Regions from separate parts of the Pelosinus sp. sgz500959 genome, predicted to be linked through region 3. Evidence: riboswitches for the same ligand, from Rfam matches in the RefSeq annotation. Region 3 holds a riboswitch; each other region holds the start of a gene.
The links. A riboswitch is a leader RNA that binds a small molecule or an ion and turns the genes downstream of it on or off. The one in region 3 is predicted to bind cobalamin.

Region 1 (3,286 bases), on a different contig from region 3:
TTCTGGTACAACTTCGACCACATCAAAAAGTTCTGACAACAGTTCTTTATCCATCTGGAAATCAGCTAAACAACGAAACATTTCTGCTTTCACATCATAGTCGTCTTGAGCCAAAATAACTTGTCCAGCAAGGAATGCACCAATGTATTGATCTTGAACAATAATAGGTGCTGCCAAATCAGTCAAACCAGCATGACAAGGATATACGGTGGGCTTTTTCTCACGATTCATTCGCCCACCGCGATCATCACAAGCAACACATCGCGCGTATCCTTCTGGATAAGTACGAATATATGTACAGAATTTTGTGAAATTACTAGGCCTAGTTATAGGATTTCCACCAACATCCACAATAACAGCAGCCAGGCCAGTCGCCTCTGAGAATTTATCTTGGATTTCTTGAAGAATATTGATATTAACAATTTGATCTAAGGATAATTGGCAAAGATCTTGCACTAGAGTACCCCCTCATAAAAATAGTTAATACTATCACTTTTTTGCTATTTTATATGAAGAGTATTAGATAATAAACTCACTAGTTCCTGCTAGAAGCAATATTTTACTACTTCATAGCAAATCATTACATGAATTACATAGCAACCCCATGATTGCTCTTTGTTTCACTCAAAACAAAATCAGAAAGTCTTGCCATATTCTGCATGGTATATAACATTGTTTTTAACATGGAAACCATGAGAACTGCGCCAGTTCCTTCGCCAAGAGCCATGTTACCCCGAATCATAACATCGTCCGCTAAAATATTACCAAGCATTAATGAATAAGCCATACCTGGTTCTTTAGACATATGAGAAGGAATCGCCTGTCTTTCAATATTAGCATTAATACGTGCTGCACACGCATAAGCAACAGCTGTAATAAAGCCATCAATTACAAACGGAATTCGCAAATTAGCACATTCAAGCATTCCGGCACAAATGGCAACAATATCGAAACCTCCTACACAACGCAGAATGTCCTCAACACCAATCATTTTTTCTTTATGACGTTCTACACCTTTGGCAACAACAGCTCTTTTTCTTTTGAGCACTTCATTATCATTGCCACTAGCACCATAACCAACAACAAACTCTGGTAACATTCCTGTTAAAGCATGGAGTACGGCCGATGAAGTTGTCGTATTACCAATACCCATTTCACCGAAAGATAACATATTATAGCCATCTTCAACAATGAGCTTATGAACCATATCTTTGCCAATTTGCCACGCTTGTTCAAACTCCTTATGAGTCATGGCTTCTTCACGAATAAAATTCTTCGTACCAAATGCCACTTTATGGTCAATACCTGAGACCCTAGTATCATTAACTCCAATGTCTACAACACCATAAGGAATGTTATTATAGCGGCAAAAACAACTGATTGTAGCTCCTCCAGCCATCATATTTTTAGCTTGTAAGTATGTAATTTCAGCTGGAAAATTAACGACTCCTTCTTCTACAACTCCATTATCAGCGGCAAAAATTAAATGATATGGCTTAAGTTCTGCAGAGATTGTTCCCCAAGATAATAAAACTTTTTTCAAATGTTTTTCCAGTAATCCTAAGCTGCCACTAGGTTTAGCTGCCCCTTCAATTAACTCGTCAACACTTTTTTCAAAATCCATCATATACATCTCCTCATTTTTGAAATCCATACTTCATAGAAAACTGAGTATACGCCTACACCTGAGTTGCCCTTGCTTAGAACCAAGAAAGTAATTTACTTTCTTGGTTCTGTAAATAAATAAAAATAACCCAGCCCAAAAGGCCAGGTTATTTTATAAAAAAAACCTATCCTTCTGGCATTACCCCTTACGCGGAGGTAGATGACAGCCATAACAGGCAGGTCTCCTGGCTTACGGATCATGAATACGTCTTCGCCTTCCTGGTTTCCCAGTGGCATATGAAAGAGTATCTCCCCGATTACAGTGGCGCGACCGCGTCGTTTCAGGATCTTTACATCCTTTCCGATCTTCCCTATTCTCCTCTCTTGACGAGAGGCACCTGTTTGGTGGCAATTTATTTAGTTGTCACATACCTTCTACAACAAAATTTCTTCTCCTGCGCAGGAATGATGAGTCGGCAATATATTAAAGTAGCTAGTAATAAAAATCCTATTTTATTCGTATTAGATGAATTCAATTAAAGATTCAATCCATTTTGTATCTATCATCCATTTAAATGATAAGTATCATTGACTAAAGATACGATCTTACTCGTCTCAAAATATTCAATAATGTTAATAGCAGTACTATCTTGCCGCAGTGACCACATATTCTCAACGGCAAGCCCTAATGCATCACATAAGAGTACACGCATAGTCCCACCATGGGAAACAAGAACAATAGTTTCTTCAGGATGATTGGCAATGCATTTTGAAAGTCCTAGAGTTGTACGTTTTTGTACATCATAAAAACTTTCTCCTTTTGGTATACAAGTTGATCCTGGCTTAGAATATATAGCTGACAATAATTCTGACCAGTCTACCATAATCTCCTCGTAAGTTAAACCCTCCCATAAACCAAAATTAACTTCTCGAAAATCTGGAAAAAGTGAAGGTTGTAGCGAGTGCTCCTTGCCAATGATTTCTGCAGTTTGAACTGCACGTAGTAAATCACTGCTATAGATTGCACTAATACTTTCTTTCGCTAATCGCCGAGCTACCATCCCAGCTTGCTGTAAACCTTTTTCATTTAAAGGAATATCACTATGTCCTTGGTATCGTTTAGAATGATTCCAAGAAGTTTCACCGTGTCTTACAAAGATAACTTTCGTCAAAATAACCACTCCTATATCAATTGAATTAAATTCAAGGAATAAAGACAAGCAAAGCTACAATTTCAGTTAATTCAATAATAGCGCCGTATACATCTCCAGTTAAACCACCTAGTTTCTTACTCACATATTGGCAAAAAACAAAGGACATGGCAATACCAAGGACTCCACTCATCATCGCTACTTTCCCTAGGGGAACTAATAATACTATTGCAGAAATCCCCGCCACATACAAGGTTTGACGATGGGAACAGTCATAAAAAACCTTCCCTAAACCATTGGCCCTTGCATATGGATAAAGAGTAATGCCAATGACAACTGCAATCCTCCCTACAATGGGCATTACAAGTAAGGCATAAGGAAGAATCATAGGTTCAATATCCATAATTAAGGAATATTTAACTAAAATCAGCAGGCTAAAAGCCATGGCTCCAAAAGCACCAACCCTGCTGTCTTTCATAATTTCTAACATTCGTTCCCGAGGTCTTCCTGAGAAAACCCCATCAACTGTG
Region 2 (3,286 bases), on a different contig from region 3:
GCTTCAGTAATACCGAGCACAACATTCTTACTGTTCATAAAGACAACGTGAATGGGGGGGAGCATGGATACTAAGCGACTTTCGAAAGCATATCCATCCATACAGACGCTACCGCTTTCTGCAATGCCAAATTCCACAGTGGAAATACCGATATCTGCCGATTCAGCATGTTCTGTAATGTCTGTTAATTCAGTATATACAGAAATTCCCATGGAATGTAATTCTTCATTGATACCAGTAGCTTGTTGTAAAGGACTATTTACAGTAACTATCTTTTTAGCATTTGTAAACTTCACCATATTAGCCACGATTTCGCGGGCTTCTACAGCAGTTTTAACGCGAAATATTTCAGTAGCGGCAGCTGAGGCCCTTTTTTCGAATTCAGGAAATAAATGATCTCCTACGTTCTCTAATGGAAAAGCGTTTCTCCAATTCTCACATACTTTTTTCATTATTCATACTCCTTTATTGTGCTGGTAAGGTGGTCTGACCAGTAACTTTATATTCATGTTATTCGCAATTTAATAGAAATATCCTCTATTTTTTTTAAAAAAATATTATTTTTTCTTACAAAATATTAAAAAACAATCCTACAAACAAAGGAGAATGTTTCTCATATATAGAAAGAAGTTTTTAAAAGTTTAACTAAATAATATAAAAACTTGTATATAGTTAAAGAGGTAATTGGATTTTTTTAAGACTGAAATGTTCTAATTTGAAAAAATAAATAGAGAACCTTACAAAAAATATTTTGATCGTCCTACAAGCTGAGAAAAAAACATCCTACAAATGATAAGGTAAATCTGACTTGGATTGGATTTTTCCTGTAATGGGGTTTTGATTCTTTTGTACTCTCATTTTACAAAGTAAAAGTCTTACAATAATCTAAACAATCGATAAATTAAAATTAAAAAGTAAATAATAGCAGGAAAAACTTCATTCGTGATGGAATATAGAATTATAAATCCAATGATTGTCCTAATCATTGCTATAATCTAATAATAATATGGGAATAGGTGCTTTATGCTTAAAAGGGAAGTCCGGTAACTAGACCGGCACGGTCCCGCCACTGTGTTGGGGAGTATGGCTAAGATATACCACTGGGGAAACCCGGGAAGGTTTAGTGATATGATGAACCATAGTCAGGAGACCTGCCTATTCTAACACACACCGTTATGACCTACGGAAGATAGGCAGGTGGGTAGAATAAATTAATTTTGTTTATTGTACCCCCTGCTTGCAGGGGGTTTTCATTATGCAAAAAAAAATGCGCTCGGGTATTACAACCGGTACTTGTGCAGCAGCGGCTACAAAAGCTGCTCTTATGACCTGGTCTGGCTCTTTTACGGAGGGCGTTGATGTTACATCGCCGCAAGGCACTAAGATCCATGTGAAAATTGAAACATGTGAAAAAATTATGAATGGCGGCAGAGCATCCGTTATAAAAGATGCTGGAGATGACCCTGATGTAACTCATGGCACTCTCATTATTGCCGAGGTTCAGGTACAGGAAGGAATTGATACTGTCTTAAAAGCAGGTATCGGAGTCGGTACAGTGACTAAACCAGGCATGTCAGTTGCCATTGGTGAACCTGCGATCAATCCAGGCCCAAGAAAAATGATCCTACAGGCAGTACAAGATGTATTACCAGATGAGTATGGCGCTATTGTTACGATCTCCATACCTGATGGGGAGCGGCTAGCGAAGCGGACACTCAATCCGACCTTAGGCATTGTTGGTGGTTTATCCATTATCGGTACGACAGGAATTGTTGAGCCCATGTCTGAAGACGGTTTTAAAAATTCTCTATCGCCACAGATTAATATGGTGAAAGCCTTAGGGTATGATCAAGTGGTATTCGCTCCTGGAAAAATCGGTCAAGATATTGCCATTCATCGTTATGGCATACCAGCCGAAACAGTGCTTCAGACTAGTAACTTTATCGGTCATATGCTTGAAAGTGCTGTACAATATAACATGAAAAAAGTGTTGTTATTTGGTCATTTGGGTAAACTGGTAAAGGTTGCTGCAGGGATTTTTCATACTCACAATCGAATGGCAGATGCTCGTTTTGAAACCTTAGCGGCTTATATGGCAGCAGCGGGTGCTCCTCAGCAGGCTATCCTAGAAATTTTAGCATGTACCACTACTGAAGGGGCTATGCCAATTATTGAACAGTATCAGTTGCAGTGTGTTTATCAGACTTTGGCAGAGCGAGCCAGTGCACGCGCCAAACGTTATGTATTTGGTGATTTAATCGTCGGTACAGTCATTGTCACGTTGCAAGGTGATATCTTAGGACTTGATGATACGGCGCGAGAAATTGGAGGCAGTTTGGGATGGAATATAAAGTAATCGTAGTAGGAATCGGACCAGGTTCACCTGACTATATACTGCCAATTGCAAGTCGTACGATTGCGCAGGCTCAGGTAGTAGTCGGTAGTAAGCGAGCCCTTGATGCCTTCGCTCCAAGTGATAGCAAAACAAAAGTGATTGACCGGGATATTCAAGGCGTACTGACTTTTATTGCTGAATCTCTCATGACGAGTGATGTTGTGGTTATGGTGTCTGGTGATCCAGGATTTTATAGTTTACTCGTAGCCTTGCGGTCAAAATTTACACCCTCACAACTCACGGTGATACCAGGCATCAGTTCTGTACAATTGGCTTTTGCCCGTATGTCTGAGGTGTGGCAAGATGCACGCCTTATTAGCATGCATGGCCGCAAAGCCAGCGATGAAGATCTAGCGTATAAACCGAATAAAAAATTGGGTATTTTAACAGATCATGAGCATAATCCTAGCCATATTGCTCAAGTGCTTATGGACCATGGTTGGCCAATCGATGGACAAGTGTGGCTTGGTGAAGGCTTATCCTATGAAGAAGAAAATCATAAAAAACTAACTTTAGGTGAAGCGAGAGATATAACTGGCTTTACCCATTGTGTAATGGTGGTGATGGCATGACCTATTTCCTGGGAATTAATGATGATGAGTTTATCCGTGGTGAGATTCCCATGACTAAACAAGAGATCCGAATTTTAGTCTTAGCAAAAGCTAAGATCCGTCCGACTGATGTGATTATCGATATTGGGGCAGGTACTGGATCTTTATCCATTGAAGCTGCTCTGCAAGCTCCTAAAGGCCGAGTGTATGCCATTGAACGGCATGCAGAAGGCATTGAGCTCATTCGTGCCAATGGGACTAAATTTGGCGCAGAGAATGTAGAAGCTATTTTAGGCAGTGCACCAGAAGCACTTGAGGGTTTACCCATGAGTGATGTCAT
Region 3 (3,286 bases):
GCTTGAATTTCACCTCAGATGTTGCTGATGATTTAACTTTTTTTGGACGTCTTAATGCAACCAATACTTCTAATCAATATAAGAAGGCTAGTGATAGTTCTAAAACTTCACAATCAAGTAGTCCAACCTTTGAGCGGGCAGAATTACAATGGAAGAATGGGCAGCTGACTACTTCCTTGGGGCGGTTTTTGCCCTTTTTGGGGCAAGGGATTATCTGGGACTCTAATTCCATTGATGGAGCAATGGCTACCTATGATTTTGGCAAAGCTCAATTGTTTGCTGGGTATGGTGATCTGGCTGCCTACACCGGAAGTGGCTCAACGACAAATGCATTTCTTGCAAATCTTAAAGTAAAAGTAGCAGACAATACTAACATTACGATAGGGCATTTGAATACCATGACAAATGCTGTCGGTTATAACCTTGAGCAAACAGCCTATGGATTCAATACAAAAATCAATGATCTTACCATTACAGGTGAATATGTAAAAAATGCTGATAGTCATTTGCCAGCGAATGCGCAAGATCATGGTTATTGGGGAAGAGTCTTATGGAAAGGTATAGATAATAGCAAACCAGGAACCTTTGGTATTAGTGTTGATTATTTAAACTTAGGAAATTACGCTGTTGATTCTACTAATAACCCAGGAACTTTAGTCATAAATAGCGGTAATGGTATCGGCGGTGACGGCGCGCAAGGTTATGGCTTTGGTGTACAATATGTATTTGCAAAAAATGCTAATGTAGAAGCAAGATATTATAATTTAAAACCATATGATCCCTCTACTTTTAGTAGCTATAAATCTTCCTATCATCTCATTACAAACTTCAGGTTCTAAAAAACAGATATGAGTGTATTTTTATATGTATATAATCACTTGACAAAATGAAAACTTTATTATAGAGTAATAATCAGATACTTTGTGAAAAATTTCATATGATGATATAGGTGCCCTTCGGGGCTTAATAGGGAAGTTGGTTCAAAGCCAACACGGTCCCGCCACTGTAATGAGGAGCAAATCCATAGTATACCACTGAGAATGAATTCTTGGGAAGGTTTGGATGCGCAATGATCCAGAGTCAGGAGAACTGCCTATATAGCAATCACCGTTTGACCTGCGAGAGATGGGGAGGAGATTTACACGCAAAATTTGCGTTATTTCGTCCCGGCTGATATTTTCAGCCGGGATTTATTAAGTATAATTTAACATTTGCGTATAACTCTCAGCCTGTGCTGAGAGTTTTTTATTTTGCCAAAATTAGTGAAATGAAAGGTGATAACATGGAAAAACAAAATGAAAATTTAGCTGATGATAAACCTCAAGAACGTTTTTTTGCTGAATTCCCTTACCCTACCTATGAAGAATGGCGAGCTGAATCTGAAAAATCTCTCAAAGGAGCTAATTGGGAAAAAAAGCTAATCACTCAAACCTATGAAGGCATTGCATTGCAACCTATGTACCGCATGGAAGATATTGAAGAAATAGAGCATTGCCATTCCCTGCCGGGTAGTTTTCCTTTTGTCCGTGGGACAAAAAGTGCAGGTTATTTAGATAAGCCTTGGGATATTTCCCAGGAATGCTCTGAACCTTTAGCGGATGTATTTAATCAAGTACTACAGCAAGAACTTGATAAGGGGGGAACTGGGATTAATGTAGTCTTAGATCAGGCTACGCAACTGGGAATAGATGTTGATCAGGCTGATGAACATCTCATAGGAAAAGGATTATCTTTATCAACATTAGATGATCTGCAGCGAGCTTTTATAGGGATTGATTTAGAGAATACTCCTTTATTTATGCCTGTAGGTACTTCTGGTATTCAGATGGTTAGTTTGATGATGGCTCTTATGAAAGCCAATGGGCAAGATGATCATAAGTTAAGAGGATGCATTGGAGTCGATCCCTTAGACCAACTCGCAAGGACAGGTGAACTTCCTGATTCATTGGATACTCTGTATGATGAAATGGCAGGACTGATGACATGGGTGAATTATAATAATTTAAAATTTAGAACGATTTTAGTAAAAAGCCAAGCCTATCATGATAGTGGTGCCAATGCTGTACAAGAGTTGGCATTTTCCCTCGCTACAGGCGTTGAATATTTGCGGAGTATGCAAGAACGAGGAGTTCCAATTGATGTAGCTGCAAAACAAATCTGTTTTTCTTTCTCTGTTGGTACTAAATTTTTTATGGAAATCTCTAAATTACGGGCCGCACGTATGTTATGGGCTCAGATTGTCAAAGCTTTTGGCGGTAATGAAGAAGGGCAAAAAATGGTGATTCATGCTCGCACGTCTGCCTTTACAAAAACAGTGTATGATCCTTACGTCAATATGTTACGTACGACAACAGAGGCTTTTTCTGCAGTAGTAGGTGGGGTTGATAGTTTACATGTAGGATATTTTGACGAAGCAATACGTCCAGCTGACACCTTTTCCCACCGTATTGCTCGTAACACTCAGATTGTACTACAACAAGAGTGTAATTTAACTCAACCGATTGATCCAGCTGGCGGATCTTGGTATGTAGAGAAATTAACCAGTATGATTGGGGAAAAAGCTTGGGAACTCTTTCAAGAAATCGAAGGCGCTGGTGGTATGTTTCAATCCTTACTACAAAAAATACCTCAGGAAAAAATCGAATTTATCGCTAAAAAACGCGCTGAAGGATTTGCTAAACGTAAGGATGTCATTTTGGGAACTAATATGTACCCAAATTTGTTGGAAAAACCATTAGATATTCCTCAATTTGATTATGCTGATTTCAAAAAACAACGTAGTAGTGAATTGTATACATATCGTAATGATATGGACGAACAAGAATGTGAACGTCGAGTGAGGACCTTAGACAAAGTTGATAGAGGAATGGCCGTTATCACTGATGTCGTGATTCAAGCTATCTTTAATGGAGCCACCTTAGGAGAAGTTACCAATAGTATCCGCAAAAATAATGGACGAAAAACAGTGGTCACCCCACTCGTTAGCCATCGAGCCGATGAACAATATCGGACATTACGAGAACATACAGAGGCTTATAAAAATCGAACAGGAAAAAATCTAGAGATTTTTTTAGTCAATATGGGACCTATTCCTCAACATAAAGCACGAGCTGATTTTGTAAGCGGCTTTTTAGAAGTCGGTGCTTTTAAAATGTTAAGAAATGATGGTTTTAAAACAATAGACGATGCCATCCACGCTACCATTGAGTCTGGTGCACCTGTTGCTGTTATTTGTTCTACAGATGTTACTTATCCCGAACTGGTTCCAGCATTAGCTAAAGGAATC

Region 1: it holds a riboswitch for cobalamin, as region 3 does, so the genes downstream of both, ACAN52_RS11120 (nicotinate-nucleotide--dimethylbenzimidazole phosphoribosyltransferase) here and ACAN52_RS04160 (methylmalonyl-CoA mutase family protein) in region 3, are expected to answer to the same signal.
Region 2: it holds a riboswitch for cobalamin, as region 3 does, so the genes downstream of both, cbiD (cobalt-precorrin-5B (C(1))-methyltransferase CbiD) here and ACAN52_RS04160 (methylmalonyl-CoA mutase family protein) in region 3, are expected to answer to the same signal.

Annotation. Positions count from the first base shown of each region.
Region 1 is NZ_JBGJZL010000006.1:111,664-114,949, forward strand. Features, by position in the region: gene ACAN52_RS11115 (PocR ligand-binding domain-containing protein) at 1-456, opposite strand, end outside; gene ACAN52_RS11120 (nicotinate-nucleotide--dimethylbenzimidazole phosphoribosyltransferase) at 590-1,624, opposite strand; cobalamin riboswitch at 1,823-2,022, opposite strand; gene ACAN52_RS11125 (histidine phosphatase family protein) at 2,169-2,777, opposite strand; gene cobS (adenosylcobinamide-GDP ribazoletransferase) at 2,809-3,286, opposite strand, start outside.
Region 2 is NZ_JBGJZL010000013.1:47,616-50,901, reverse strand. Features, by position in the region: gene ACAN52_RS17775 (lactate utilization protein C) at 1-452, opposite strand, end outside; cobalamin riboswitch at 998-1,174, shown strand; gene cbiD (cobalt-precorrin-5B (C(1))-methyltransferase CbiD) at 1,256-2,356, shown strand; gene cbiE (precorrin-6y C5,15-methyltransferase (decarboxylating) subunit CbiE) at 2,341-2,967, shown strand; gene cbiT (precorrin-6Y C5,15-methyltransferase (decarboxylating) subunit CbiT) at 2,964-3,286, shown strand, end outside.
Region 3 is NZ_JBGJZL010000002.1:310,565-313,850, reverse strand. Features, by position in the region: gene ACAN52_RS04165 (S-layer homology domain-containing protein) at 1-839, shown strand, start outside; cobalamin riboswitch at 931-1,112, shown strand; gene ACAN52_RS04160 (methylmalonyl-CoA mutase family protein) at 1,283-3,286, shown strand, end outside.